DNA from 4 places in the Streptomyces sp. NPDC041940 genome. Region 1 is predicted to be linked to each of the others. Evidence: riboswitches for the same ligand, from Rfam matches in the RefSeq annotation. Region 1 holds a riboswitch; each other region holds the start of a gene.
What was found. Region 1 has a riboswitch for cobalamin ahead of ACZ6I3_RS15955 (ABC transporter substrate-binding protein). Riboswitches for the same ligand answer to the same signal wherever they lie in the genome.

Region 1 (7,411 bases):
AGTCCCTGACGGCGGCCCGGCTCTTCCTGGAGCATCACGGCCTGTCCCTGCCGCCGGGCACCTGGACCACGCACTCCGAACTCCAGGTAGGCGTCGGGATGGCCAGTTCGACGGCGGACATCGTGGCGACCCTGCGCTGTCTGGCGGGGATCTTCTCACTGCCCTGCGACACCGACGTGGTGCTCGGCGTTCTGGCGGCGATCGAACGGTCGGACAGCGTCTTCCTCGACGAGTTCGCCCTGCATCTCAGCGGCCGGCACCGGGTGGTGCGGCGGCTGGGCACGGACCTCGGCTTCCACACCGCCTATGTGACCGAGCCGGGCACGGTGGACACCGCCGCCGTGACCGCGCCGCTCCTCGCGCACTACCGGCGCCGCGGGGAGGAGTACGAGCGGTGTCTGACCGACCTGCTGAAGGGCTTCGCCTGCGGTGACGCGGAGGCCGTGGCGCGGGCGGCGACCACCAGTGCCGCGCTGTCCCAGGAGGTGCTGCCCAAAGCGACGTTCGACCGGGTGCTGGCCCACCGGGAGCGGTTCGGTGCCGACGGTGTCTTCGTCGCGCACACCGGCTGTCTGACCGGCTATCTCTTCGCCCGCCGCCCGGACTCCCGCCTCAGGTCCGAACTGTCCGCGTTCTTCCGCTCGCTCGGCCACCAGTGCTCTTTCGCCCAAGGAGGCTACGGGTGATCCACCCCCACATCGCCGACGCCCTGAAGATTCCCGACCTGGTCCGGCTCACCGACGGGCTCGTGCTGCTCCGGTTCGAGTCGATGAAGATCTACTCGGCGCTCGCCGCCGTCCGCCGATTACTCGACCGGGGCACGGTCCGGCCGGGCCAGACCCTGATCGACAGCTCCAGCGGCATCTACGCCTACGCCCTGGCGCTGGCCTGTCACCGGCACGGCATGCGGTGCCACATCGTGGCGTCCACCACCGTCGACGCCACCACCCGCGCCCAGCTGGAGATCCTCGGCGCGAGTGTCGAGCAGGTCCAACCGTCCCGGAACCTCAAGCTCGACCAGGAGTTACGGGTACGGCGGGTGCGCGAGATCCTCGCCGAGCGCCCCGACTGCCACTGGATGCGCCAGTACCACGACGACATCCACTGCCTCGGCTATCACGAGGTCGCCGACCGGATAGCGCAGGCGTTCCCCGATACCCCTCTCACCGTCGTCGGCGGGGTGGGCTCCGGCGCCTCGACGGGCGGCCTCGTGGAGCGGCTCAGGGAGACGGAGCCGTCGGTGCGGCTGGTCGGGGTGCAGCCGTTCGGCAGCGTCACCTTCGGCAGCCAGGACCATCACGACCCCGAGGCGATCATCGCGGGCATCGGGTCGTCGATCGTCTTCGACAACGTCCGCCACCACCTCTACGACACCGTGCACTGGATGGACTTCACGCACGCCATGTCCGGCGCGGTCAGTCTGCTGCGCGAACACGCCGTCTTCGCCGGGCTGTCCACCGGCGCCGGATATCTGGCCGCGATGTACGAGGCCCGCCGCCACCCCGACCGGCTGCACCTGGTGATCGGCGCCGACACCGGACACCGCTACGTGGAGCGCGTCTTCGCCCGGCACCCGGAGGCCCTGGACCCCGCCTCACTGAAGCCCGTCGAGGTCCGCGACCCCGAGGAGATGAGCATGCCCTGGTCGAGAATGACGTGGCGGCGCACGGCCTGCCCCGCCCACTGGAAGGAGCGGGCGGCATGACCGTCGTCTGTCTGGAGTCGCTGACCTTCGGGCTCGGGCACCTGGTACGCGCCGCCGACCGGCTCGGCGAGCGGCTGCTGCTCCTGACCCGCGACCCGGCCTACTACGCCTACGAGCTGGAGCGGCTGCCCGTCGGCGCCCTGGACGTCGTGGAGACCGACACCTTCGACGTGGAGCGGGTGGCGGAACTGCTGGGGCGTACCCCGGAGTTGCGTGGCCTGATCAGTTCCACCGACACCTGGACCCTGGCCGGAGCGGACCTCGCCGACCGTTTCGCCCTGCCGGGGCTCGATCCGGAAGTGCTGCGGTTCACCAGGGACAAGGCCGCCGTCCGCAACCGGCTGCACGAAGCCGGTCTCACGCGCGGCCGGGCCGCCGAGGCGGCGGGTCCGGAGACGGAGGCCCGGGAGCTGCTTCTCAAGGAGGTGGGCCTGCCCGCGATCCTCAAGGACACGGCGGGCACCGGAAGCCAGAACGTCTGGCTGGTGCGCGACGAGAGGGAACTGGACCGGGTCCTTCGGGAGGCGGCGGGGCAGCCCCTGAAGGGGCGGCTGTTCGCGGAGCCGTACTTCGGCGGGCCGGTGTACAGCGCCGAGACCCTCACCTGGGCCGGGCGCACGCGGCTTCTCGGTGTGTCGAGCAGGCTCATGTCGGCGGAGCCCCGCTTCCGCGAGGAGATCACCGCCTTCCCCGTCGCCTTCCCGGAAGCACAGCGGGTGTCGCTGGAGCGGTGGCTCGACGAGGTGCTCGCCGCCGTCGGGTACACCGACCGTTTCGCGCATGTGGAGTTCGTGCTGACCGGCGACGGCCCCGAGGTGGTGGAGGTCAACCCCCGGATCGGGGGCGCGCTGGTCGGTGAGGGCCTGTGCCGGGCGCTCGGCGTCAATGTGTACGAGGCGATGATCGAGGCCGCGCTCGGCCGCCGGCCCCGGCTGATGGACACGGAGCTGCCCGGCGGTCCGGCCGTGGCCTTCGTCCTGGGGTATCCGGCCGAGCCCGGGGTGTTCACGGGGGTCGCCGGGCTCGACCGGCTGGCGGACCTGCCGGGGTCACCGGCCTGGTATCCCGTCCGCCAAGTCGGGGATCTCGTGGAGCACTTGAGTGACAGCCGTGGCTACGCGGGCATCGTCTACGCCGAGGCGGAGACCGCGGAACTCGCCACGCACCGGGCGGTCGCGGCCGCCAACGCCCTGCGCGTGCTCACCGAGCCCTCCGGTGGGTGAACGGCCCGGGCGGAGCGCCGGGTTGTTCCCGCTCAGCGGCCCGCTGCGCTTCCTGCTGCTCAGCTCGTTCCTGATCCCGCTCGGCAGCTTCATGGTGCTGCCGTTCATGTCGGTGTTCCTGCACGAGCGGCTCGGGATGGGGCTCGGCACGGTCGGCGTGGTGCTGGCCGTGGCGGCGCTGGTGCAGTTCTCCGGCGGCGTCGTCGGCGGGGCGCTCGCGGACCGGATCGGGCTGCGCCGCACGATGCTGTGGGCCCTCGTCGTACGGACGGCCGGGTTCGTCGGCCTCCTGCTGGCCCTGCGCTGGCCTCCCCTGGCGGTCGCCGCGCTGGTGCTGACGTGCTGCGGCGCCGCCCTGTACCTGCCCGCCAACAAGGCGTACCTGGTGCACGGGGTGGACGAGGAACGCCGTCCGGCGTTCCTGTCGGCGGGCAACGCGGCGCTCAACGCGGGCATGGCGGTGGGCCCGTTGATCGCCGGGCCGTTCGTGCTGTCCTCGCCCGGCTGGCTGTTCGCGGCCGTCACGGCGCTGTTCCTCGCGGTCACGGCGGGCCACGCCGGGCTGCCCGCGGCCGGGGAGCGGCCCCCCGGCACCGAGGTCACCCGGCAGGGGCTGCTGGCCGGGGTGGCCGTCCTGCCGTTCGCCGCCAACGCGCTCGCGTTCTACCTGTACTTCCACTTCCAGCACTTCCTGGCGGTCTACGCCGTCGAGCGGGCCTCCAGCGAGTTCTACAGCCTGGTCCTGCTGCTCTGCTTCACGCTGGTCATCGTCGTCCAGCCGCTCGCCTCCGGGCTGATCCGGCGCATGCCCTACGCGCTCGCGCTGACGGTCGGGTTCGCGGGCCTGGCGGCCGGACTGGCCGTGCTGGCGATCGGCGGCCGGGCCGCTCTGCTGGCGGGCGGGGCGCTGATCACCCTGGGCGACATCGTGCTGTTCCTGAAGAACGACCTGGAGGCGCTGCGCCGCAGCCCGCGCTCCGACGCCGTGGTCTTCGGTCAGCAGCGGCTGGCCTCCGGTCTCGGCGCCTGCGCGAGCGGGGTGCTGGGCGGCCAGGTGTACGGCCTCGGGGAACGCGCCGGGCACACGGGCTGGTTCTGGCTGCTGGCCGCCGCGCAATGTCTGCTGCTTCCCCCACTCCTGCTCTTGCTGCGAAGGCACGGCGAGCGGCTGAAGCAGGTCCCATTCGACGAAGAAGGAGCACTGAAGCCGCATGACACGGACGGGCGGGTTCCAGGACGATGACTTCTGGACGGAGTTCCACGACTTCCTCTTCTCCGAGCAGCGCCACACCCAGGCCGAGGAACTTCTGGACACCTCTCCCCTGCTGTCCTTCCGGCCCGGGGCGCGGGTGCTCGACCTGTGCTGCGGCCCCGGCGTGTTCACCGTGCCGCTCGCCCGGCGCGGCTACGAGGTGACGGGCGTGGACCTCAGCCCGGCCATGCTGGACCGGGCGCGCAAGCGGGCGGCGGACACCGGCGCCGACGTCACGTACGTCCAGGCCGACGCGCGCGACTACGCGGCGCCGGGCGGCTTCGACGTCGTACTCAACATGTTCACGTCGTTCGGCTACTGCGAGGACCCCGCCGACAACGCGCGCGTGCTGCGCACCATGTACGACTGCCTGGCCCCGGGCGGCACGCTCGTCCTGGACCTGGCCGGCAAGGAGTTGCTGGCCCGCAAGGTCACCCCGCCCAAGGTGGTGACGCGCGGTGAGGACCTGATGGTGCAGACGGACACGGTGCTGGACGACTGGGCGCGGCTGCGCAGCGACTGGGTCCTGGTGCGGGGTGAGCGTGTGACCCGGGCGACGCTGGTGTGGTTCGTGTACAGCGCCGTGGAGTTGCGGCGGATGGCGGAGGAGGCCGGGTTCGGGGGCGTGGAGGTCTTCGGCGGCTTCGACGGCCGGCCCTACGACGAGAACGCCGAGCGGCTGGTGCTGCGGGCGGTCCGGGAGCTGTGACGTGGGCACGGGGCGTGCGGGGCGGGCGCGCACGCCCTGTTGACCGCGACGGCGCGGAACGTACTATCACCAGGTCATCGCCGCGACGGGAGACAGGAAGCCGGTGCGATTCCGGCACGGTCCCGCCACTGTGACCGGGGAGCGCACCCCTTCGACACGCCACCGCGCGAGCGCGGGAAGGCTTGGGGGGACGTCGATCCGGGAGTCAGGACACTGACCCGCCGCGGGCCCGATCCGAGGAGCGCGGACTCCCCAGGAGGCTCTACGTGTCCCACCTGCTCTCCCCTGCCCGCCGACAGGTCACAGCGCTGGCCGTCGCCCTGTCGGCGGCACTGCTCGTCACCGGCTGCGGCTCGTCCGGCCGCACCGCCGAGGACCCGAAGGCGTCGAAGGCACCCGAGGGCTTCCCCGTCACCGTGAACAACTGCGGGGTGAAGACGACCTACGACAAGCCGCCGTCACGGGTCGTCACCATCCACCAGCACCCGGCGGAACTCATGCTCGCCCTCGGTCTGAAGGACCGCATGGTCGGCACCGCCTTCCCCGACTCGGCCGTCCTGCCGGAACTGCGGAAGGACTACGAGGCGATACCGGAACTGGCGAAGAAGGAACCGTCGTTCGAGACCGTCCTGGAGGCCGAGCCGGACCTCGTCTACGGCGGCTACGGCAGTGCCTTCGCGGAGAACGAGGGCCGCTCCCGCAAGGCGTTCGCCGACGCCGGCATCGACACCCACCTCAACCGCGAGTACTGCGGCAAGAAGCGGGTGACGATGAAGGACACCTACGACGAGATCCGCACCGCCGGTGAGATCTTCGGCGTCTCCGGCCGGGCCGACGCACTGGTCGCCGACCTGGAGGGCCGGGTCGCCAAGGCGGCCTCCGCCGTCGAGGGCGAGTCCGCGGTGCCGGTGTTCGTGTACGACAGCGGCGACAAGACCGCCTTCACCGCGGGCGGCAAGAGCCTCGGCACCGAGATCATCCGGCTGGCCGGCGGCAAGAACGTCTTCGCCGACCTCGACGACGTCTTCGGGGACGTCTCCTGGGAGCAGGTCGTCGAGCGCAGGCCCGAGGTCATCGCCATCTACGACTACGCCGGTGCCGGAAGCGTCGAGCAGAAGAAGAAGTTCCTGCTCTCCCAGCCTGCCCTCGCCGACGTGCCCGCCGTGAAGAACAAGCGGTTCGTGGTCCTGCCGCTCACCGCCACGCTCGTCGGCATCCGCTCGGCGTACGCGGTGGGGGACCTGGCGCGCGGGTTGCATCCCGAGAGCTCCCGGTGACGCAGCCGGCCACCGAGGCTCCCGCGGTGCGACGCCCTGTGCCGGCCGGGCAGCGGACGGGGCGCACCGGCCTGGCCGTCACGCTGCTCGTCCTGACCGCCCTGCTCGTCGTCTCCGCCACGGCGGGCCTGGCGATCGGCTCCGTGCAGGTGCCGCCCGGGCAGGTCTGGGGCATCGTGACGCACACGCTGGGCGCGGGCTGGACGGAGCCTGACTGGTCGCGGGCGCGCGAGACCATCGTGCTGGATGTGCGGGCGCCCCGGGTGCTGCTCGGGGTGGTGACCGGGGCGGGCCTCGCGGTCGTGGGCACCGCCCTGCAAGCCCTGGTGCGCAATCCGCTGGCCGAGCCGTATCTGCTGGGCGTCTCCTCGGGGGCGTCCCTGGGCGCGGTGTCGGTGATCGTGTTCGGGGTGAGCGTGTTCGGGCCGGTGTCGCTGTCGGCCGCCGCGTTCGCGGGCGCGCTGGGCGCGCTGCTGCTCGTGTACAGCACCGCCCGGACCGGAGGACGCATCACCTCCGTGCGGCTCGTGCTGTCCGGGGTGGCGATCGCCGCGGTGCTCACCGCGCTGCTGGATCTGCTGCTGCTGACCACCGACCGGGGCAACGAGGCCCGTGCGGTGCTCGCCTGGACCCTCGGCGGTCTCGGCGGCGTCAACTGGGGCACGCTGTGGCTGCCGAGCCTGGCGACTCTGCTGGGCGTCGGTGTCCTCATGGTGCAGTCCCGGAACCTGAACCTGCTGCTGGCGGGCGAGGAGGCCGCGACCACGATGGGCCTCGACGTGGCCCGGTTCCGGGCCCGGATGTTCGTGCTGGTCTCCCTCGTGACGGGCGTGCTGGTCGCGGCGGCCGGGCCGATCGGCTTCGTGGGCCTGATGCTGCCGCACATCGTGCGGCTGTTCGTCGGCGGCGACCACCGCCGGGTCCTGCCCACGGCCGCCCTCGGCGGGGCGGTCTTCCTGGTCTGGGCCGATGTCGCCGCGCGCACGATCGCCGCGCCCATGGAGGTGCCGGTCGGCGTGCTGACCGCGCTGTGCGGCGGGCCGTTCTTCCTGTGGCTCATGCGCCGGGACGCCCGGCGGTCCACGGACCGAGGAGTGGGATGAGCGCGATCGGAACAGGGGTGGCCGCGACCGATCTCGATGTCGAGGGCGTCACCCTGACGGCCGGAGCACGTCACCTGGTGCGGGACGTGTCCCTGACCGCCCGCCCGGGCAAGACCATCGGGCTGGTGGGCCCCAACGGCAG
Region 2 (7,411 bases), on a different contig from region 1:
CCGGGCAGCCGGGGTCGGGCGAGCCGGGGTCGCAGGAGAAGCGGCACTCGGAGACGACGTCCACCTCCGGCATGAGCGCCGAGAGCGCCCGCACGGCCGTCGACTTGGCCGTGCCCTTCTCGCCGCGCACCAGCACACCGCCGACCGCCGGTGACACGGCGTTCAGCAGCAGCGCGAGCCGCAGATCGTCCTGGCCGACCACGGCCGTGAACGGAAAGGGGGTGGTCACTTTTCGTCGTCCTCCAAGTCGCCTTCGAGTTGCGGGTGGATGCCGGGTCGCGGATGGACCGGGCAGCCGGTCCAGCGTCTCAGGTGGCCCGCGGTCGCGGTGCCGGCGGTCCACATCACCGCCACGGCCCTCATACGGGCGCTCCCGGCGGGACGAACGGCAGCCCCGGCGGCGCGCCGGACTCGATGAGCCGCCACAGCGCGTCCGTGTCCGCGTGCTGTTCGATCAGGTCGCCGAGCCGGTCGAGCTGCTCCTCGCGCAGCGCTGCGAACGAGGTGTCCGGCGCCGGTACGAAGCGGCGGCCGGCCGCGGCCGCCACCTCGCGCAGGAAGGCACGCCGGAAGCCGTCCGACTCCAGCGAGCCGTGCCAGTGCGTGCCCCAGGTCTGGCCGACCCGGCAGCCGTCCAAGAAGGGGGTACCGCCGGTGACGTCGGCGACCCCGTGGTGGATCTCGTAGCCCTCGACGTGTTCCCCGAGGGCCTCGCCCGCCGGCCGGGTGAGGGTCTTCTCGCGGGCGAACCGCACCCGCACGGGCAGGATCCCGAGCCCGTCGACCTCGCCCCTGCGGCTCTCGACGTCGTCCTCGATGTGCTCGCCGAGGATCTGGAAGCCGCCGCAGATGCCGAGCACGGGACGCTGCTCGGCGGCCCTGCGCACCAGCGCGTCGGCCAGCCCGCGCTCCCTGAGCCACTCCAGGGCACGGACGGTCCCCCGGGTCCCCGGCACGATGACGAGGTCGGCGTCGGCCAGCTCCTCGGGCCGGTCCACGAACCGCACGACCACACCGGGTTCGGCGGCCAGCGCGTCGACATCCGTGAAGTTGGACATGAGCGGGACCGCGCAGACGGCGACACGCAGCACGTCCTCGCCGACCGGCGGGGCGACGACGGACTCCCGGACCGTCCCCCGCAGGGACACGCGCAGCCCGTCCTCCTCGTCGATCCCGAGCCCGTGCCGGAAGGGCAGAACGCCGTACGTGTGCCGCCCGGTGAGGCCCTGGAGCATGTCGAGCCCCGGCTCCAGCAGGGAGACGTCCCCGCGGAACTTGTTCACGAGGAACCCGGCGACACAGTCCTGGTCCTCACGGGACAGCAGGGCGACGGTCCCGAAGAACGAGGCGAAGACCCCGCCCCGGTCGATGTCGCCGACGACGAGCACGGGGAGTCCGGCGCCCCGGGCGATCCCCATGTTGACGATGTCCGTCCGCCGCAGATTGATCTCGGCCGGCGAACCGGCCCCCTCACAGATCACCGCGTCATACGTGCCCCGCAGCTGCTCCAGACAGTCGAGCACCGTCCCGAGCAGCCGCTGCTGCCGCCCACCGTGATACCCGCGCGCACTCATCTCGCCGACCGGCTTGCCCAGCAGCACGACCTGACTGCTCTGCTCGCCACCGGGCTTGAGCAGCACGGGATTCATCAGCGCGGTCGGCTCCACACGGCACGCCTGTGCCTGCATGGCCTGGGCCCGCCCGATCTCGGCGCCCTCCCGCGTCACGAACGAGTTCAGCGACATGTTCTGCGCCTTGAACGGCGCGACCTTGACGCCCTGCCGCACCAGCCACCGGCAGATCCCGGCGGTCACGACGCTCTTGCCGGCGTCGGAGGTGGTACCGGCGACGAGAAGCCCCCCGCCCGTCATGACGTACGCCCCTTCACGATGTGGCGCGCGGCGACACAGACGCCGAGCGCGAGCCAGCCGACACGCCTGGACAGCCGTACGGCCCGTTCGATGTCCCCGGTGCCGACGCCGCGCCCCGCGCCGTTGAGGACGGGCCGGTGCTCGACACGTCCGCCGTAGGACAGGGTTCCGCCGAGCCGCACCCCGAGCGCCCCCGCGAACGAGGCCTCCACGGGCCCGGCGTTGGGACTCGGATGCTTGGCGGCGTCGGAACGCCAGGCCGCCACGGCTCCCCGGGGGTCGCCCCCGGCCGCGGCCGCGAGTACGGCGGTCAGACGGGCTCCTGGCCAGCCCACGACATCGTCCAGTCGCGCGGAGGCCCACCCATAGCGCCGGTACCGGGCCGACTTGTGCCCGACCATGGCGTCGAGGGTGTTGACGGCCCGGAACCCGACAAGCCCCGGCACCCCGCCGACGGCCCCCCACACGAGCGCTCCCACGACGGCGTCGGAGGTGTTCTCCGCGACGGACTCGACGACGGCCCGGGCGATCCCGTCGGCGTCGAGTGCCTGTGGATCCCGTCCGCACAGATGCGGCAGCCGCTCCCGGGCCGCTTCGACGTCCCCGGCCTCCAGGGCGCGCCCGATGGCCTGTGCCTCCCGGGCGAGCGAAGTCCCCCCGACGACGGCCCAGGTGGCGACCCCGGTGAGCCCGACCGACGCGACGGTGGACGTACGCACGGCTCGTGCGGCGACGGCCCCGAGCGCGACGGCTCCGCCCGCACACACCACGGTGTGCAGCGCGCCCCACCCCCGGTGGTCCCGCCACAACACCCGTTCCACGGCACCCGCGGCCCGCCCGAACGCGGCGACCGGATGCCCCCGGCGAGGATCGCCGAGCAGCAGATCACCGATCAGACCGACGGCGGCACCGTACGCGTGGACGCGACCGGCACCCATGGGCTCAGCCGGCCACGGGGGCGGACGACGGTGGGGAACTGGCCCTCGATCGGCAGCCGAACATGGCGATATGTCCTCACTCAGGGTGTCCACGCCCTGGTTCGACGAGACCGGCGGTGAGAGTTCCTGGCTCCCGGTGAGTTGCTACCCCGGTGACAGTGGCGGGACCGCGCCGGAGTTCCACCGGCTTCCTCTCCTGCCGCCGCATTGGCCCCGGCAGTCCACCACGGCCGCGAACAGCCGTCAACTTGCCGTTGACCTGCGAGGGGAGAGTGTGGACAAGCCCACACCGCCTGCCTCGCAGAGGGTGCCAACTGCTGTCCCGCACACGGCAACCGGGCGGCCCGGGACCGAAGCCCCGTGCCGCCCGGCGACAGACGATCGTGCTGATCGTGGTCAGGCCACGATCAGATAGATCCCGTACCCCACAGCCGCCGCACATGCCGCGAAGCACGCGTACGCCCCCGTCACCGCGAGCCCCGCGGACCCGCCCGCCGCCACCGCCCGCTCACGGCGCGACAGGCCCGTGATGCCGAGGGTGAACAGGCCGACGAGGATCACGGTGGCCACGAGGCTGACGCCGAAGACGGAGCCGAGGGTCGCCCAGTCGATCTTCATCTCAGAGATTCTTCCTTGTCACCGGGTGGGCGGGATCAGACCGAGGTGGTCGTGGTGGAGGGCTTCCGGTCGGCCGGGGACTGGGCCTGGGCCGGGATGGTGGCGGCCAGTTCCTCGGACGGACCCGCCGGAGGCGGCGTCACCGCAGCGATCGCGGTGGTCACGACACCCGCCGGCTCCTCGTCGACCTCGTTGACGTTCGTGTGGTCGACGACCTCACGGCGCGACAGCTTCCAGATCACCGCGCTGGAGGCGACCAGGAAGACCGCCACGACCGCCGTGCCCCAGCCCCCGAAGCCGGTCACGTACTCGGCGAGCGCGCCCACCAGGGCCGCCGCCGGCAGCGTCAGACCCCAGGCGACGAACATCCGCGTCGCCGTCGACCAGCGGACCACGCCGCCCTTGCGGCCGAGCCCTGCGCCCATCACCGCGCCGGACACGGAGTGGGTGGTGGAGAGGGAGAAGCCGAGGTGCGAGGAGGCCAGGATGACCGTCGCCGCGCTGGTCTGGGCGGCGAAGCCCTGCTGCGGCTGGAGGTCGGTCAGGCCCTTGCCCATGGTGCGGATGATGCGCCAGCCGCCGAGGTAGGTGCCGAGCGCGATGGCGACACCCGCCGAGAGGATGACCCACATGGGCGGGTCGGAGTCGGGGGCGACGGCGCCGCCGGCGACCAGGGCGAGGGTGATGACACCCATCGTCTTCTGGGCGTCGTTGGTGCCGTGGGCCAGCGAGACCAGGCCCGCGGAGGCGATCTGGCCGGCCCGGTAGCCCTTCTTGGAGGCCTCGCCCTCGGCCTTCTTGCCGAGGGAGTACGTCAGCCGGGTGGCGAGCAGTGCGGCGATGCCCGCGACCAGCGGGGCGGCGATCGCCGGGATCAGCACCTTGGTGACCAGGACGTCACCGTGCACCGCGCCGACGCCCGCCGAGGCGATCGTGGCGCCGATCAGGCCGCCCATCAGGGCGTGCGACGAACTGGACGGCAGACCGACGAGCCAGGTCAGCAGGTTCCAGAGGATCGCGCCGACCAGGGCGGCGAAGATGACCTCGGGGCGGATGCCGGCCTCGTCGACGAGGCCTTTGGAGATCGTGTTCGCGACTTCGACGGACAGGAAGGCGCCGACCAGGTTGAGGACCGCGGACATGGCCACCGCGATCTTCGGTCTCATGGCGCCCGTGGAAATGGTCGTGGCCATCGCGTTCGCGGTGTCGTGGAAACCGTTCGTGAAATCGAACGCTAGTGCGGTTACCACCACAATCGCGAGGATCAGCGAGAAGCTTTCCATTTACCCAGGCAATCGTTCGGCGTCGTTGGCGGGACGAACGTAGGTAACCCGAGTGAACGGAAGATGAACTGGGAGGGGCGCAGGGGTGTCCGCAACAGAGGAGTGTCATTCCGCCTTGGTACAGCGGCCCTTGCGCCCCAACGATCACGTGCCCCGCGCGAACTGTTTCAGTCGATCGAGTGACCCGTCGAAGAGATTCTGATCACCCGGCAGGGTGCCGTCGCCGTTGTCGTACTGCCAGAAGGTCCAGGAGGACCAGCCGGCCGGCAGCGGTCCCGCGCTCGCCGCGTCGTAGCGGGCGACCCACAGGGGGTGGTTCGCGGCGAAGGCGCGGCTGTTGCCCGTGCACGTGTTCCACCAGTGGGTGGTCGTGTAGATCACCGGGCGGCGGCCGGTGAGCCGCTCGACCTCGCCGCTGAACGACTTGATCCAGCCGACCATCCCGGCCTTGCTCAGGCCGTAGCACTTGTGCTTCTTGTCGTACGGGTTGTACTCGATGTCGAGCGCGGGCGGCAGCGTCCAGCCGTCCGCGCTCCAGCTGCCGCCGTTGCGTACGAAGTGGGCCGCCTGCGCCCGGCCCGACGACCTGTTCGGCAGCGCGAAGTGGTAGGCGCCGCGGACGAGGCCGGCCGCGCGTGAGCCGTTGTACTGCCGGCTGAAGTAGGGGTTGCGGTAGGTGGTGGACTCGGTCGCCTTGACGTAGACGAATCTGGCGCCCTTCGCCTTCGCGCTGCGCCAGTCGACGTTCTTCTGGTGGGACGAGACGTCGTGCCCCTTCGGGCGGCTCGCCGCAGCGGCCGGAAACTCCGCGAGCGCGGTCCCTCCCAGGGCGAGTGCCGCAGCGGAGGCCGCCAGTAAGCGGCCGCGGCGGCGGGTCGATATGTGGTCACGGGCCATGCGATTCCCCCCGGAATGGCTACGTGCACGGCAAATCCCCCAGAGAGTACTGGAGGGCCGTCGAATGTCCGATGATCTCCGGCCAAGAGAGATCCATGACGCGTTTGTGCGGGTATGCGCCCTTACGCATGCTCGGTTTCCGGCCTAAAGTGCCCCCGCCCGGCGGCGCGTTGAGGGGCTGCCTGGCAGGATCGCCGCATGGCTGAGCAGCGAGGCGACGAGCGGGACGCGGGGGGCGTCCGGGGCGGCGGACAGGATGCGGGGGAGTCACGGCGGAGCGGTGTGCGCCCCGAGGAGGCGCGCGCCTGGGAGGACCTCGTCGCGACGGCCCGCCGGACGGTCGGCGACGGGCTCGTCGTGGGAACGTCCGGCAATGTCTCGGTGCGCGTCGGGGACACCGTGCTGGTCACGCCGTCGGGCGTGCCCTACGAGCGGCTGGCGCCGGACGACGTGACCGGGGTCGACCTCGACGGCCGGCAGGTCCTCGGCGCGCTCGTCCCGACCAGCGAGCTGCCCATGCACCTCGCCGTCTACCGCACGACCGGCGCCCGTGCCGTCGTCCACACCCACGCCGTGCACGCGACGGCCGTCTCGACGCTCGTCAGCGAGCTCCCGCTGATCCACTACATGGCCGCCGCGCTCGGCGGACCCGTCCGGGTTGCCCCGTATGCGACGTACGGCAGCGACGAGTTGGCCGAGAACATGCTCCGCGCCCTCGCCGACCGCTCCGGCTGCCTCCTCCGGAACCACGGCACGATCACCTACGGCGCGACACTGGACCAGGCCTACGACCGCACCGCCCAGCTGGAATGGATGTGCCGCCTGTGGCTGACCGCCACATCGGTGCCGGGCCTGTCCCCGAGCCTGCTGTCCACGGAACAACTGTCCGAGGTGCAGGACCGGCTACGGGGGTACGGCCAGCGCGGCTGACCCCCCTCCCGGACCTCACCTGTCCGGCAACCTCCTGCCCCCACCGCACGCGCCCGCCCCGCCGCCCGGCCGCCGACGTCCCGCCCTGCTCATGCGGCCACGGAGCCGCCGACCGCCGGCCTCCCGCAGCCACGCCTCCCCCGACGGGCCTGCCCGCCAGCACGGCTCGGCCGGCCACCGGCGTCTCGCCCTGCGGCTGCGAACACAACTCCGCTGAACCGCTTTCCCGCCGTGCTCGTGTGGTCACGGCTGCGAGGCCGTCGGCGCCTTGCCCTGCTCGCGCGAGCACGGCTCGGCCGGCTACCGGCACCTCGCCTTGCCCGCGCGGCCTCGGCTTCGCCGAAACGGTTTCTCGCCGCGCTTGAGCGGCCGCGGCTGCGCGGCCGCCGGCACCTCGCCCTGCTCGCGCGAGCTCCGCTCCGCCAGCTACCGGCACCTTGCCTGGCCCGCGCGGCCTCGGCTTCGCCGACACGGGTTCTCGCCGCGCTTGAGTGGCCGCGGCTGCGCGGTCGCCGGCACGTCGCCCTGCTCGCACGGCCTCCGCTCCGCTGAACCGTTTTCCGCCGTGCTCGTGTGGTCACGGCTGCGCGGCCGCCGGCGTCTCGCCCTGCTCGCGCGAGCACCGCTCCGCCAGCCACTGGTATCGCACCCCGCGGGGCGCGACCACCGCCTCGCCGGTCCGTGGCATCGCGCCCCGCGGAGCGCGGCCCCGCCCGGGCCCGGCCACCGCGTACGACCGCCCTGCCGATCACCCGCGCCCGTCACCCCGCCGCCCCCGCCCACTGGTCCCTCGCTCCGTCCGCCGGGACACTGGAGACGTGCGCACTGTCAAAGCGGCGGCTGCCGCCGCCACCGCCGTGATCGGAGCCGGCGC
Region 3 (7,411 bases), on a different contig from region 1:
CATCCCGGCGACGGTCTCGGCGACGGCCAGGGCCTCGCCGATCAGCTCGTCGGCGGGCACGACGCGGGAGACGAGCCCGGCGCGTTCCGCCTCTGCGGCGTCCATGGTGCGCCCGGTCAGGCACAGCTCCATGGCCTTGGCCTTGCCGACCGCCCGGGTCAGCCGCTGGGAGCCGCCGATTCCGGGGATCACGCCGAGCTTGATCTCCGGCTGGCCGAAGACGGCGGTGTCGGCGGCGAGCAGGATGTCGCAGAGCATGGCGAGTTCGCAGCCCCCGCCGAGCGCGTATCCGGAGACCGCGGCGACGGTCGGCGTACGCAGCTGCCCGAGCCGGTCCCAGGCCGCGAACCAGTCGGCGAGATACATGTCCAGGTAGCCCTGGGGCCGCATCTCCTTGATGTCGGCCCCGGCCGCGAACGCCTTCGCCGAGCCGGTGATGACGACGCAGCCGCAGTCCGGGTCCCGGTCCAGGGCCTCGGTGGCGGCCACGACCTCGTTCATCATCTGGAGGTTCAGGGCGTTGAGGGCCCCCGGGCGGTTGAGGGTGAGCAGGGCGGTGCGGCCCTTGCGCTCGACGAGGATCGTCTCGTAGTCGGTGGTCATGTCCGTGGTCACGTGGGTTCTCCGCTCCGGTCCCTGATGGTGCGTACGATGCCCGAGAAGTCCTCCGTGGCGCCGGCCCGCTCCGCGTACGCCGCGTACAGCTCGGCGGCGCGCAGACCGAGTTCGGCGTCCACGCCCCCCGCGCGGACCGCGTTGGCGGCCAGGCCGAGGTCCTTGGCCATCAGGGCGGCGGCGAATCCGGGGCGGTAGCCGCGGTTGGCGGGGCTGCCCGGGACGGGGCCGGGGACGGGGCAGTTGACGCTGAGCGCCCAGCACTGCCCGGAGGCCGTGGAGGCCACGTCGAACAGGGCCTGGTGGGACAGGCCGAGGCTCTCGCCGAGGACGAACGCCTCACTGACGGCGATCATGGAGACGCCGAGGATCATGTTGTTGCAGATCTTCGCTGCCTGCCCGGCGCCCGCCTCACCACAGTGCACGGCCTTCCTCCCCATGGCCTCCAGCAGGGGCAGCGCCTCGGCGAACTCGGCTTCTCCACCGCCCGCCATGAACGTCAGCGTGGCGGCCTCGGCGCCGACGACCCCGCCGGAGACCGGCGCGTCCAGGGCGCGCATGCCCGCGGCGACAGCGCGTTCATGGGCGGTGCGGGCGTCGGCGACGTCGATGGTGGAGCAGTCGACGAAGAGGGTGCCGGGCCGGGCGGCGGTGAGGGTGTCGTCGTAGAGGCCGAGGACGTGGCGGCCCGCGGGCAGCATGGTGATGACGAGGTCGGCGTCCGTGACGGCGTCCGTGGCGGAGGCGGCCGGCTCCAGTCCTGGCCCGGGCGCGACGGCAAGGTCGTAGCCTCGCACCCGGTGTCCGGCCTTCACCAGGTTGGCGGCCATGGGACCGCCCATGTTCCCGAGTCCGATGAACGCGACAGTCGTGCTCACCAGGCCACCTCCTCGGTGCTGCCGGAGGCGGCGAGCCCGAGTTCACGCTCGCCCAGGGGCGCGAAGAAGCGCTCCACGTCGGCTTCGGTGACCTCGTCGAGAGTCGCCGGTGACCAGCGCGGATCGCGGTCCTTGTCGATGACCTGGGCGCGGATGCCCTCGACCAGGTCGGGCGCGCTCAGCGCCGCGCAGGAAACCCGGTACTCCTGCTCCAGTACCCGCTCCAGCGGGCCGAGCCGGCGGGCGCGGCGCAGGGCCTTGAGGGTGACCTTGAGGGCGGTGGGCGACTTGGCCAGCAGGGTCTCGGCGGTCTCCTTGGCCGCCGGGTCGCCGTGCGCGAGCAGCCGTTGGACGATCTCCTCGACCGTGTCGGAGGCGAAGCAGGAGTCGATCCACTCCCTCCGCCCGGCCAGTTCCCCGTCCGGTGCCGGCCTCACATGCCGGTCCAGGGCTTCCCGTACGGGCGTGTCGGCGAGGTCGTCGACGAACCGCCCCAGCGCCTCGGAGGGCACGTAGTGGTCGGCGAGCCCGGTCAGGAGTGCGTCCCCGGCGCCGATCTGCGCGCCGGTCAGCGCGAGGTGGGTGCCGAGTTCGCCCGGGGCGAGGGCGAGGAGGTAGGTGCCGCCGACGTCCGGGACGAAGCCGATGCCGGTCTCGGGCATGGCGATCCTCGACCGCTCGGTGACGATCCGGACGCTGCCGTGCGCGGAGACGCCGACGCCGCCGCCCATGACGATGCCGTCCATGACGGCGACGTAGGGCTTGGGGTAGCGGGCGATACGGGCGTTGAGGTGGTACTCGTCGCGCCAGAACGCGGCCGAGGCGGAGCCGTCCCCGTCGCGGGCGTCGTCGTGGATGCTCCGGATGTCGCCGCCCGCGCACAGGCCGCGCTCCCCCGCACCGGTGATGACGACGGTCTCGACGGCCGGGTCCCGCTCCCAGTCGGTCAGGGCCTCGTCGATGCGGCGCACCATGGCGTGGGTGAGGGCGTTGAGGGCCTTGGGCCGGTCGAGGACGATGTGGGCGGCCCGGCCCGCCGTACGGAACTGAACGTCGGTCATCCGAGTGCCTCCGTCAGGCCGCGGGCCACGATGACGCGCATGATCTCGTTGGTTCCTTCCAGGATCTGGTGGACTCGCAGGTCACGGACGATCTTCTCGATGCCGTACTCGCTGAGGTACCCGTACCCCCCATGCAGTTGGAGGGCGCGGTCGGCCACCGAGTACCCGGTGTCGGTGGCGAACCGCTTGGCCATCGCGCACAGGTACGGCGCCTGCGGGTCGCCCGCGTCGAGTGCACGGGCCGCCTGCTGGACGAGGGCGCGGGCGGCGGCGAGTTCGGTGGCCATGTCGGCGAGCCGGAAGCGCAGGGCCTGCGCGTCGAGCAGCCGTTGCCCGAACGCCTCGCGGTCGGCGAGATGGGCGAGGCTGCGGTCGAGGGCGCTGCGGGCGCCGCCGAGCGAGCAGGCGGCGATGCCGAGCCGGCCGCCGTTCAGGCCGTTCATCGCGATGCGGAACCCCTGCCCCTCGCGGCCGAGAAGCCGGCCGGCGGGCAGCCGGACGCCGTCCAGGACGACCTGGCGGGTCGGCTGGGCGTTCCAGCCCATCTTCCGTTCGTTGGCGCCGAAGGTGACGCCGGGGTCTTCCTTTTCGACGATGAAGGCGGAGACGCCGTCCGGGCCTTCGCCACCGGTGCGGGCCATGACGACGTACAGCTGGGAGGCCCCGGCTCCGGAGATGAACTGCTTGACGCCGGTGAGCACCCAGTGGTCGCCGTCCCGGACGGCGCGGGTGGTCAGGGCGGCGGCGTCCGAGCCCGCGCCGGGTTCGGTCAGGCAGTAGCTGGCGAGGTCCTCCATGGCGCACAGCCGGGGCAGCCGGCGCTCGCGCTGGGCGGCGTCGCCGTACCGGTCGATCATCCAGGCGACCATGTTGTGGATGGAGAGATACCCGGCGATGGACGGGCAGCCGGAGGCGAGGGACTCGAAGACGAGGACGCCGTCGGCGCGGGTCAGGCCCGAACCGCCCGACTCCTCACGGACGTAGACGCCTCCGAGCCCGAGTCCGGCCGCCTTGCGCAGGACGTCGACGGGGAAGTGCTTGTCACGGTCCCAGTCGAGGGCGTGCGGGGCGAGGTGGTCCTGGGCGAAGTCGAGGGTGGTCTCGACGAGGGCCTGCTGGTCCTCGGTGAGCAGCGTACTGGTCATGGCCGCTCAGCCCATCGTGGGGATCGTGAAGCTCGCGCCTTCGCGGAGCCCGGCGGGCCAGCGCGACGTCACGGTCTTCGTACGGGTGTAGAAGCGGATGGCGTCGGGGCCGTGCTGGTTGAGGTCGCCGAAGCCGGAGCGCTTCCAGCCGCCGAAGGTGTGGTAGGCGACCGGCACCGGGATGGGCACGTTGACGCCGACCATGCCGGTGTTCACGCGCCGGGTGAAGTCGCGGGCGGTGTCACCGTCGCGGGTGAAGATAGCGACGCCGTTGCCGTAGAGGTGCTCGCTGGGCAGGCGCAGGGCCTCCTCGTAGTCGGCGGCGCGTACGACGGACAGGACCGGGCCGAAGATCTCCTCCTGGTAGACGCGCATCGCCGGGGTGACCCGGTCGAAGAGGGAGGCCCCGGCGAAGAAGCCCCTCTCGTGTCCGGGCAGGACGAAGTCCCTTCCGTCCACGACGAGTTCCGCACCTTCCTCCACGCCGAGGTCGACGTAGGAGCGCACCCGGTCGACGGCGTCCTGGCCGACGAGGGGACCGAAGTCGGCCTCGGGGTCGTCGCTGCGGCCGATGCGCAGGCCGCCGATGCGCTCTTTCAAACGAGCCACCAGCGCGTCGGCGGTGTCCTCCCCGACCGGGACGGCCACCGAGATCGCCATGCACCGTTCCCCCGCCGAGCCGTAGCCCGCGCCGATCAGGGCGTCCACGGCCTGGTCGAGGTCGGCGTCCGGCATCACGATCATGTGGTTCTTGGCGCCGCCGAAGCACTGGGCGCGTTTGCCGTGGGCGGCGGCGGTGGCGTAGACGTGCGCGGCGACCGGCGTGGAACCGACGAAGCCGAGGGCCTCGACCCGGGGGTCCTCGAGCAGAGTGTCGACGGCTTCCCGGGCGCCGTTGACGACGTTGAGGACACCGGGCGGCAGACCGGCCTCCAGGAACAGTTCGGCGAGTCGCAGCGGGACGGACGGGGCGCGCTCGGACGGCTTGAGGATGAAGGCGTTTCCGCAGGCGAGGGCGGGTGCGGCCTTCCACAGGGGAATCATCGCCGGGAAGTTGAAGGGAGTGATCCCGGCGACGACGCCGAGGGGCGCGCGCAGGGAGTGGACGTCGATGCCGGTGCCGGCGTTGTCGGTGAACTCGCCCTTGAGGAGATGCGGGATGCCGGCGGCGAACTCGACGACCTCAAGTCCGCGCTGGAGGTCCCCGTGGGCGTCCGCGACGGTCTTGCCGTGCTCGGACGACAGCAGCCGGGCCAGCGAGTCCTTCTCCTGCTCGACGAGTTGCAGGAACCGCATGAACACCCGGGCGCGGCGCTGCGGGTTCCACTCGCCCCACTCCCGTTGCGCGTGCGCGGCGTCGGTGATCACCGCCTCGGTCTCGGCGCGGCTCGCGAGGGGCACATGGGCCTGGACCTCGCCGGTGTTGGGGTCGTACACGTCGCCGTACGTCCCCGAGGTTCCCGGGGTGTGTTTACCGCCGACGAAATGGGTCAACTCACGCACAGGGGCGTGGTCTTGTACACGGACCATGGGTGCCTGCTCTCTCGTCAGGTGGTCCGGGACGGCGCGCGGGTCCGTCGCACACGGACGCGGTGGCGTACGGGTGCGGGGGCCGCGCGAGATCGCGTATGGCTGGACCGTCAGAGGGTGACGACCGGGCGCGGGACGATCCGTCGGGCACGACGGACGCGTCGGGCGGGTCCTCCGGGGTCGTGGGTGCACACCGGTGCCATGCGTGTCAGCTCCATCCTCGTGGACAACACGGAACATCCCACGGCCGGTATCCTGACTCCCGGATCAGCGCACCCCGTCCGCCTTCCCGACATCCAGCTCGTCAGTGGCGTTCTGCTCGACGGCGTACTCCCCGGTCACAGTGGCGGGACCGTGCCGGATTCACACCGGCTTCCCTGCACCGCGGGCCTACACCCGCGACTATATAGTTGGACGTCCTAGTAAATCCAGCCCCCACCGGCCGCACGCCGACCCTCTCGGTGCGTGACGGACATCACACCTCCCATTTCGCCGTCCTCAGGTCATCATATGACCTGATCTCCCGGAGGCCGGTTGACGCGACCTGCCTCCGGACGGCACGGCAAGGCGAGGATGGGCATGAGCGACCAGAACAAGCCCGAACGACCGCGCGTGGGCGTGGTGGGTCTAGGAGCCATGGGCCTCGGGATGGCCCGGAGTCTGCGGGCGGCGGGATACGACGTCGGCGTTCACGACCTGCGTCCTGAGACGGCCGCGGACTTCGCCCGCGACGGCGGGACGGCGTTCGGGACCTGTGGCGAGCTGGCGGCCTCGGTGGACGTCCTGGTGGGCGTGGTGGTGAACGCCGCGCAGGTCGAGGCCGTGCTGTTCGGTGCCGACGGCGCGGCCGGCCGGCTCCGCCCCGGCTCCGTCTTCGTCATGTGCTCCACGGTCGATCCGGGCTGGTCCGCCGCGCTCGAGGGCCGACTCGCCGAGCGGGGCGTGCTGTACCTGGACGCCCCCATCTCCGGCGGCGCCGCGCGTGCCGCGGCCGGTGAACTCACCATGATGACGTCGGGCTCGGCCGAGGCGTACTCGCTCGCCGACCCGGTGCTCGAGGCCATGAGCAGCACCGTCTACCGTCTGGGCGGGCACGCGGGGCTCGGCTCGAAGGTCAAGATCGTCAACCAGCTGCTCGCGGGCGTGCACATCGCCGCAGCGGCCGAGGCGATGGCTCTCGGTATCAAGGCGGGCGTTCCCGCCGAGGCGCTCTACGAGGTCATCACGCACAGCGCCGGCAACTCCTGGATGTTCGAGAACCGCATGGCCCATGTGCTCGACGGCGACTACACGCCCCTGTCGGCCGTCGACATCTTCGTCAAGGATCTCGGGCTCGTGCTGGACGCCGCCCGGCCGGAGCGGTTCCCTCTTCCCCTCGCCGCGACCGCCCACCAGATGTTCCTCCAGGCGTCGGCATCCGGACTGGGGGCCGAGGACGACAGCGCGGTCATCAAGATCTTCCCCGGGGTCGACCTGCCGAAGCCGGTGGAGGCCTGACATGGGAATCCGTCTCGGATGCATCGCCGACGACTTCACCGGTGCCACGGACCTCGCCAACAACCTGGTGCGCGCGGGCATGCGGGTGGTCCAGCTGATCGACACACCACCGGCCGGCGTCGAGGAGGCGGTGGACGCGGACGCGGTGGTCATCGCCCTCAAGTCGCGGACCGTCCCGGCGGCCGACGCCGTGGAGGCGTCGCTGCGAGCACTGGCCTGGCTGCGGTCCATGGGCGCCGAGCAGATCTACTTCAAGTACTGCTCCACCTTCGACTCGACTCCGGCCGGGAACATCGGGCCGGTCACCGAGGCGCTGATGGACGCGCTGGGCACCGACTTCACGGTCGCGACGCCGGCGTTCCCCGACAACGGGCGCACGATCTTCAAGGGGCATCTCTTCGTCGGCGACGTGCTGCTCAGCGACAGCGGCATGCGCCACCACCCGCTCACCCCGATGACCGACTCCGATCTGGTCTCCGTACTCGGCGCGCAGACCACGCGAAAGGTCGGTCTCGTCGACCACACGGTCGTCGCCGACGGCGTCGAGGCGATCCGGGCCCGCGTCGACGCCCTGCGTGAGGGCGGCTTCGGGATCGCCATCGTCGACTCCGTCTCCAACGACGACCTCGTGCGGCTGGGCGCGGCCGTCCAGGGGTTCCCACTGGTGACCGCCGGCTCGGGGCTG
Region 4 (7,411 bases), on a different contig from region 1:
AGGGCGACGAGGGCGGGCTCGCTCATGCCGGCGGCCTTTCCAGTACGAAGGTGAGGACGACCAGCGCCGCGAGGAGCGCGCAACTGGCGACCGTGAAGCGGACGGAGACCCGGGCCTCCGGCACCAGAACCCGCAGGGTCCCGTCGTAGCCGCGCCCGGCGAGACCGGCCTGGAGGCGGGCCGCCCGGTCGAAGGCCCGGACGAACGCGGTGGCGCCGAGCCCGCCCAGCGAACGCCAGGCGGCGGCCCGCGTGGTGTGCCCGAGCCGGGCGGCCTGCGCGTCGCGGATCCGGCGCACTGAGTCCAGCAGCAGAAAGCTCATGCGGTACGTCACGAGCGCGACATCGACGACCGGCGCCGGGACGCCGGCCCGGACCAGGCGCGGCAGCAGGTCGGACATGGGCGTGGTGAAGGCGAACAGCAGCACCCCCAGGGAGGCCGCCGAGGTGCGCAGCAGCAACTCCCCGGCCCGCAGCGGCCCGTCGTCCGCGAGGGAGACGAAGCCCTCCGGCCCGCCCACCTGGACGAGCAGCGTGAGAGCGCCGGTCACGCAGAAGCCCAGCGGCACCCGGTAGGCCCGCCACAGCCGCCGGCCGGGCACACCGGCCGGCCCCAGCAGCAGGGACACGGCCGTCACCAGCACCAGGGCCGCGCCCGGCCAGGGCGGCAGCGAGATGGCCAGCACGGTGAGTCCCAGACCGAGCACGGCCTTGTCCACGGGATGGCGGCGGCGCCAGCGACTGCTGTGCGCCGCCGCGTCGATCGGCAGCACGCGGCTCAGGCCCTTTCGGCCGCCGGCTCCTCGGCGTCCCGCTCCCGCGCCTGCTGCTCACCCTGGCGCCGGCCCCGGCGCAGACCGAAGTAGTAGGCGAGGACACCGGCTCCGAGCGCCGCCTGCAGGGCGAACAGCGCCGACTCGATCTCACCCGACGGCGGCTCGTACAGCGGCGAGAACCAGGGCTCGTAGTCCGGGTCGATCTCGGTGATCGCCGTCTCCGCCTGGGCGTCGGCGCCCGCGAACGGCTCCTCCTTGTGGTCGCCGAGGCCGAGCGCGAGCGGCAGTACGGCGAGCGCGGCCACGGCGAGCAGCAGCAGGAGGTTGATCTTCGTGTTCTTCTTCATCGGGCCGCCACCTCGGTCTCGGTCACGGACTGCTTCTTGGCGAGGAGCACGCCCAGCCGGGTCAGTTCGCCCTTGCTGGACTGCACCAGCAGCCGCATCACGAGCACGGTCAGCAGGCCCTCGCTCACCGCGAGCGGGATCTGGGTGACGGCGAAGATGGTGCCGAACTTGCCGAGCGCGCCCACGAACCCGCTGCCCGGGTCGGGGAAGGCGAGCGCCAGCTGCACGCTGGTGACGCAGTACGTCGACAGGTCGGCGAAGAACGCCCCGAAGAAGACCGCGACCATCAGCGGCACGTCGTACCGCCGCAGCAGCTTGTACACGGCGTATCCGACCCAGGGGCCGACGATCGCCATGGAGAAGACGTTGGCGCCGAGCGTGGTCAGACCGCCGTGGGCGAGCAGCAGCGCCTGGAAGAGCAGGGTGATGGTGCCCAGCACCGCCATGATGGGTGGCCGGAAAAGGATGGCTCCCAGACCCGTTCCGGTGGGGTGGGAGCAACTGCCGGTGACCGACGGCAGTTTCAGGGCGGACAGAACGAACGTGAAGGCACCGGAGGCACCGAGGAGCAGGGTGCTCTCGGGGTGCTCGCGCACCTCACGGGTGAGCGACCGGACCCCGTGGACGACGAACGGCGCCGACGCGACGCCCCAGGCGACCGCGTGTGCGGGCGGGAGAAAACCCTCGGCTATGTGCATGGTTCAGCAGACCCTCTCCAGCACCTCGTGGATGGTTGACGCGCCCTGGCCGGTCTCCTGGCTTACGGGTACCACCGCCCGTACTCCGCCTTCCCGGGTCACAAGGACCCAGTGGCTGCCCGTGAGGGCTGGAGCCGGACTTCCCGATTCACAGTGGCGAGGGCCGCACCGGCATCACACCGGCTTTCCCGTTCACCAAGGCGTGGTGACAGTAATGCCGAGATAAGGACGATGACAAGCCACCCGAGGGGGCGCGCGAGGGGGCGTCCGCTCGCACACCGGCGCAGGACCGCTCAGTCGTCGCCACCGTCGTCATCGTCGTCCCCGTCTTCCCAGGTCCGACGGGGCTTCTCCTGCTGGGGTTTGTCCGCCTTTCGCGGTGGGCCGGCCGTCTCCTGGGCCGGAGTCGCGGGGCTGGGCGTCGTGTCGACCGGGGTCGGGGGAGCGGGTGCGCTGGTGGACGGGGTGATATCGGCCACTGTGCCGGCGGCCGGCACGGTGGCGTCCGGAGCCGGGTCCGCCGCCGGAGCGGAGGAGAGCGGCGACGCGGAGTCCGCGGACGGCGTGGCGGCGGGGCTGCTCGCGGAGGGGGACGCGTCGGGTTCCGTGCCCTCCGTCGCGGTGTTGTCGGGCGAGAACCACATCATGCCGGCGAGCATCGCCGCGGCGAAGAGCGCCGCCGCGGCCACGGTCGCGGCCGCTCTGCGCCGGTTGTCGGGGGCGGCTCGGGGTGCGGCGCGGCGCGCACGGCCGGCCTGGGGCGTGCGGCCGGTGCGCAGCCCCGGGGCACCGGGCAGCGCGTACGTGGCCGGGTTGCGGGTCTCGGCGGCCGGATACGGCCTCGGCGTGACGGACGTCACCGGGGGCGCTGCCTCCGGCAGCGGCTCGGGCAGTCCCCGCCAGGCGCCGCCGGCGAACCACTCGGCGGTCCCCTGGGCGGTGGGCCGGTCCTCGGGCTGCTTGGCGAGCAGGCCGAGCAGGTAGTTCTCGAAGGCCGGCGGGAGTCCGGCGACACCGAGCTCGCGGGGCGGTACGGGCACGGAATCGAGATGCTGGTGCAGGAGCGCGACGGCGGTGTCTGCCTGGAACGGCGGCCGTCCGCTGAGGAGTTGGTAGAGCAGGCACCCCAGGGAGTACATGTCGGAGGCGGGCCCGGCGGGCTGGCCCAGGGCACGTTCGGGCGCGAGGTAGAGGCCGGTGCCGACGATCTGGCCGGTGGCGGTGAGCGCGGCGCCGGGGTCGTCGAGGAAGCGCGCGATGCCGAAGTCGCCGATCTTCAGGGTGCCGTGGGCGTCCAGCAGGAGGTTGGCGGGCTTGATGTCACGGTGGACGATGCCCTGCGCGTGCGCGGCGGCGAGCCCGGCGGCGGCCTGCGCGGCGAGATCGGCCACCCGCTCGGCGGGCAGCGCGCCGGAGGCGGCCAGCACCCCGGCGAGGCTGTCGCCCTCGACCAGTTCCATCACCAGGTACAGCCGGTTGTCGTACTCGCCGAAGTCCAGGACACCGACGAGATGGGGGTGGTTGAGACGCCCGGCGGTCTGGGCCTCCAGACGGAACCGGGAGGCCGCCGTGACGTCGGTGTCCTGGGGCAGCAGCAGCTTGACGGCCACCGCTCTGGCGAGCGTCTCGTCGTACGCGCGCCAGACCTCTCCCATTCCACCGCGTCCGATCTCAACATCCAGCCGGTAGCGGCCCGCTAGCAGCACTCGTCCTCGTCTCATGCGTGGGGGAAGGTACGTCGCCGCATGCCGAACTCCCCGTTTTGAGGCGGGGGTTGGTGGGGAACGTCGCAGCCGACCCAGGATACTGGCGCCGCGTGACCAATGATCTCCGCAGCGGGGGAGAGAGACGGTACGGTCGCGGAAATCCGGGAGCGGAGGAGTCGCCCGGCGGGGTGACGGTGCGGTGCGCGCGGTTGCCGGGGGTGTCCTGCGCGCGCCTCGGGGCGCCGGGGGCCGTCTGCTGGTGCCTGGGCGTGCCGGATCAGGCCGCCTCGTCCGCCTCCTCCGCCCGCTCCTCCCGGCGCGGCAGCAGAGCCACCGTCAGGGCCGGCACGGCCGCGAGGACCAGCCAGGGCACGGCGGCCGGGAGGCCGAGGTCGAGCAGGGAGCCGGTGGCCGCGCTGCCGGCCAGGACGATCAGGCCGGAGACGGAGGACAGCGCGCCCATGTAGAGGCCGATCCGGCCCTCCTCGGCCAGGTCGGGCACCCAGGCGCGGGCGGCGGGCACGACCAGCATCTGTCCCACGGTGAGCAGCACGACGAAGCCCGCGGCGGGCAGCAGTCCGGCGGCTCCCGTCCAGCCCGCGGGGCGCGCCGCGGCCACCACCGCGAAACCGGCCGCGATCAGCAGCAGCCCGGCCGTCATGGAACGGCGCAGGTCCAGCCGGTCGCCCGCCCAGCGGGTCACCGGCAGCTGGGTGAACACCACCAGCACCGAGGACAGGGCGAACAGCCAGGACAGCGGCGCCTGGGAGCCCGCCGCGCGCTGCACCTCGTCCGGCAGCGCCAGATACAGCTGGTTGTAGGCGAGCAGGTACGAGCCGTACGCCCCGCACAGGGCCAGGAAGGGGCGGTTGCGCAGCAGCAGGCGCGCCCCGCCCCGTTCCCGGATACGGACCCGGCCCGGGATGTGCTGCGGCATCAGCCACAGATGCCCGGCCAGGACGAGCACGAAGACCGCCGCGCCGGCGAGGCACGCGGTGCGGAAGTCGACGGCGAGCAGCAACCCGCCGAGCAGCGGTCCGACGAAGGCCCCGGCCTGGCCCGCGACGCTGAACAGGGCCAGGAGACGCGTGCGCGAGCCGTGCCCCTCCTCCTCCCAGACCACCGCCTGGCGGGCCACCTCGGACTCCACGGCCGGAGAGAACAGCGCGGCGGCGAAACCGATCACCAGCACGGCGCCGATCACGGCCCAGCTCGCCTCCGCGTATCCGAGCCACGCGAACCCGGCGATCCGCAGCACACAGCCGGCCAGCACGACCGGCCGCACCCCGAACCGGTCGACGAGCGAGCCGCCGACCACGAACAGTCCTTGCTGGCTGAAGGTGCGCAGCCCGAGCACGAACCCGACCAGCCAGCCCGCCATGCCGATCGCGGTGCCCAGGTGCTCGGCAAGGAACGGCAGGACGGCGTAGAAACCGACGTTGAAGGCGAGCTGGGTCAGGATCAGCAGCCGCAGCAGCGGCGACAGCTCCTTCCAGAGCCGCCAGGTGCTCTCGCGCGGGGTCTTGGACGTACGGGCGGCCCGGCGGGCCGGCACGCGGGAGACGGGGTCGGTCATCGTTCTTCCGCCGGTGAGGTGGACACAGGGGTGGACACGGGGGCCAGGAGGGCGTCGGGGCTGTTCCGCCGCCGCTGCGGGGGCATGACCCGCTCCCCGGGGGACCCGGACGGGCCCTCGGGCCGGCCGCGCCGCCGGGGCAGCCGTACGCCGCCTGCGGCCGTCACCGCGAGCGCCCCGAGCAGGGCGAGCACGGCGGCGGGGAAGAGGACGGCCCACGGGGCGCGCTCGGCGTACGGCTGGTTCTCGGCGAGCAGCAGGCCCCACTCGGGGGACGGCGGCTGGGCGCCCAGGCCGAGGAAGCCGAGGGCGGCGAGGCTCAGCGCGATGCCGGGCAGCCGGAGCAGGGCGTGCCGGGCCACCGGCGACAGCACGGCGGGCAGCAGTTCGTGCCAGAGCAGATACCAGCGGCCGGCGCCCAGGGCGCGGGTCGCGGCCAGGTGGGTGGTCGCGCGTTCCTGCCGCAGCAGGGAGGACGTGTGGGCGGCCAGCGGGGACCAGGCCACGACGCCCACGGCGAACGCGGGCGTCCAGGGCCCGCTGCCCGCGACGCCGGAGACGAGGAGTCCGGCCAGGACGGGCGGCACGGCGCTGACGGTGTCGACCAGCGGCCCCGACAGCCTCGGCAGCAGCCCCAGCAGCAGCCCCGCGACGAGTGCGGCGGCGCTCACCGCGAGGGCGATGCCGAGCGTGGTCAGCGCGCCGTGCGAGACCCGGGCGAGGACGTCCCTGCCGAGCGCGTCCGTCCCGAACGGATGCGCCAGGGAGGGGGGCCGCAGCCGGGCGAGGGTGTCCAGGGCGAGCGCGTCGCGGGGCAGGCCGAATCCGATGACGGCGGCGAGCAGCGCCCCGTAGAGCAGCGGCAGGGCGCGGGGGGCGGAGGGGCCGGGGCGGTGCAGGGAGTGCAGGGCGCCGTCGCGCAGCGCGGGCCCGATGAGCAGCCGGGCCGACAGCCGGGCGAGGACCCCGGCGAGAGCCGCGACCAGGACGAGGGCGAGGGTGCCGGTCTGCAGGACGGGCAGGTCCTGGGCGAGGGCGGCGTGCAGGGTGAGCCGGCCCAGGCCCGGTATGTCGAAGATCTGCTCGACGGCGACCGAGCCGCCGGTCAGGCCGACCACGAACAGGCCCAGGTTGGGCAGCAGTCCGGGCACGCAGCGGCGCACCGCCTGCCGTGCCACGGACTTCGGCGGGACACCGCGTGCCGCGGCCGCCTGGGCCCACGGTTCGGCGAACGCGCTGGGCAGCAGGTCGTCCAGCATCCGTCCGAGGATCGCCCCGGCGGGCAGACCGAGGGCCAGTGAGGGCAGCACCATCCACTGCGGCCCGTACCACCCGAGGGCGGGCAGCCAGCCCAGCTGGACGCCGATCACCGAGGCCAGCACGGAGGCGACGAGGAACTCGGGCAGTGCGGCCAGCACGGCCGACGCGGTGCCGCCCGGGCCGCGTGCGGCGAGCCGCCCCCGCGAGCCGAGCCGGAGTGTGCGGGCGCACACCGCCGCCACGGTGCCCGCCGCGACCAGGAGGGCCCCGGACATCAGCAGCAGCGAAGCGCCGAGCGCCTGCACCACGCCGGGCAGCACCTGGCCGCCGGACACCCACGACGTGCCCGCGTCCCCGTGCAGCAGCCCGCCCAGCCAGCGGCCGAGCAGCACCAGCGGGCCGTCGTCCAGCCCGAGTTGGTCGCGGATGGCGCGCAGCGTCTCGGGCGTCGGGTCACGGTCGGCCGAGCGGGCCTTGAGCACCGTCAGCGCCGGGTCCGTGCGTGACAGCCACGGCAGCAGGCCGATCGCGCCCACCAGGGCGGCCATGAGCACGGCCCGCCACAGCAGCGTCGGGGCGCCGCCCCGCGCGAGGACGCGCAGGGCGGCCAGGCCCTTGGTCAGGGGTGAGGTCGAGGTGTTCAGTGTCGTCCCCGTGGTGTTCAAGCGAAGGGAATCTCGAAGTGCACCACGCCGTTGCCGCCGCCGGGCACTTCCTCCCGCTCGTCGCAGACCACCTTGCCCAGCGTCCCCCACAGGCCCATCGCGCCGGGCGAGTGCGGATACGTGTGGAGATACACGGAGCGGTAACCACCGTCGGCCCGGGCGAAGTCGACCAGGCCTGTCACCAGCCGCCGGGCCAGTCCGCGCCGGCGGTGTGCGGGGGCGACGTACAACCGCCGCAGCTGCGCGGTCTCGCCCGAGGGGTACCGCTCGGCCAGCCAGCGCGGGTTCGGCGGATGAACCGGCCCGCGCGCGTCCAGCGCCCCCGTGGCCGCCACCGTCCCGTCCCGCTCGTCCACGGCCACCAGGAGGGTGTGCCGCGGTGGT

Region 2: it holds a riboswitch for cobalamin, as region 1 does, so the genes downstream of both, ACZ6I3_RS04555 (cobalamin biosynthesis protein) here and ACZ6I3_RS15955 (ABC transporter substrate-binding protein) in region 1, are expected to answer to the same signal.
Region 3: it holds a riboswitch for cobalamin, as region 1 does, so the genes downstream of both, ACZ6I3_RS20515 (CoA-acylating methylmalonate-semialdehyde dehydrogenase) here and ACZ6I3_RS15955 (ABC transporter substrate-binding protein) in region 1, are expected to answer to the same signal.
Region 4: it holds a riboswitch for cobalamin, as region 1 does, so the genes downstream of both, ACZ6I3_RS13395 (energy-coupling factor ABC transporter permease) here and ACZ6I3_RS15955 (ABC transporter substrate-binding protein) in region 1, are expected to answer to the same signal.

The regions. Positions count from the first base shown of each region.
Region 1 covers NZ_JBVJBP010000008.1:28,969-36,379, forward strand. Annotated here, with positions in the region: gene ACZ6I3_RS15930 (GHMP family kinase ATP-binding protein) at 1-686, shown strand, start outside; gene ACZ6I3_RS15935 (cysteine synthase family protein) at 683-1,705, shown strand; gene ACZ6I3_RS15940 (ATP-grasp domain-containing protein) at 1,702-2,928, shown strand; gene ACZ6I3_RS15945 (MFS transporter) at 2,951-4,171, shown strand; gene ACZ6I3_RS15950 (class I SAM-dependent methyltransferase) at 4,140-4,889, shown strand; cobalamin riboswitch at 4,944-5,125, shown strand; gene ACZ6I3_RS15955 (ABC transporter substrate-binding protein) at 5,156-6,166, shown strand; gene ACZ6I3_RS15960 (FecCD family ABC transporter permease) at 6,193-7,269, shown strand; gene ACZ6I3_RS15965 (ABC transporter ATP-binding protein) at 7,266-7,411, shown strand, end outside.
Region 2 covers NZ_JBVJBP010000001.1:1,036,828-1,044,238, forward strand. Annotated here, with positions in the region: gene ACZ6I3_RS04540 (putative cobaltochelatase) at 1-229, opposite strand, end outside; gene ACZ6I3_RS04545 (hypothetical protein) at 226-363, opposite strand; gene ACZ6I3_RS04550 (cobyric acid synthase) at 360-1,871, opposite strand; gene ACZ6I3_RS04555 (cobalamin biosynthesis protein) at 1,868-2,809, opposite strand; cobalamin riboswitch at 2,911-3,050, opposite strand; gene ACZ6I3_RS04560 (hypothetical protein) at 3,206-3,427, opposite strand; gene ACZ6I3_RS04565 (inorganic phosphate transporter) at 3,463-4,710, opposite strand; gene ACZ6I3_RS04570 (lysozyme) at 4,855-5,607, opposite strand; gene ACZ6I3_RS04575 (class II aldolase/adducin family protein) at 5,806-6,537, shown strand; gene ACZ6I3_RS04580 (alpha/beta hydrolase family protein) at 7,356-7,411, shown strand, end outside.
Region 3 covers NZ_JBVJBP010000011.1:191,324-198,734, forward strand. Annotated here, with positions in the region: gene ACZ6I3_RS20495 (enoyl-CoA hydratase) at 1-603, opposite strand, end outside; gene mmsB (3-hydroxyisobutyrate dehydrogenase) at 612-1,493, opposite strand; gene ACZ6I3_RS20505 (enoyl-CoA hydratase/isomerase family protein) at 1,490-2,554, opposite strand; gene ACZ6I3_RS20510 (acyl-CoA dehydrogenase family protein) at 2,551-3,699, opposite strand; gene ACZ6I3_RS20515 (CoA-acylating methylmalonate-semialdehyde dehydrogenase) at 3,706-5,229, opposite strand; cobalamin riboswitch at 5,458-5,651, opposite strand; gene ltnD (L-threonate dehydrogenase) at 5,809-6,726, shown strand; gene otnK (3-oxo-tetronate kinase) at 6,728-7,411, shown strand, end outside.
Region 4 covers NZ_JBVJBP010000006.1:177,459-184,869, reverse strand. Annotated here, with positions in the region: gene ACZ6I3_RS13410 (energy-coupling factor ABC transporter ATP-binding protein) at 1-26, opposite strand, end outside; gene cbiQ (cobalt ECF transporter T component CbiQ) at 23-772, opposite strand; gene ACZ6I3_RS13400 (energy-coupling factor ABC transporter substrate-binding protein) at 778-1,122, opposite strand; gene ACZ6I3_RS13395 (energy-coupling factor ABC transporter permease) at 1,119-1,820, opposite strand; cobalamin riboswitch at 1,851-2,035, opposite strand; gene ACZ6I3_RS13390 (serine/threonine-protein kinase) at 2,114-3,541, opposite strand; gene ACZ6I3_RS13385 (MDR family MFS transporter) at 3,804-5,102, opposite strand; gene ACZ6I3_RS13380 (ABC transporter permease subunit) at 5,099-6,910, opposite strand; gene ACZ6I3_RS13375 (GNAT family N-acetyltransferase) at 7,024-7,411, opposite strand, start outside.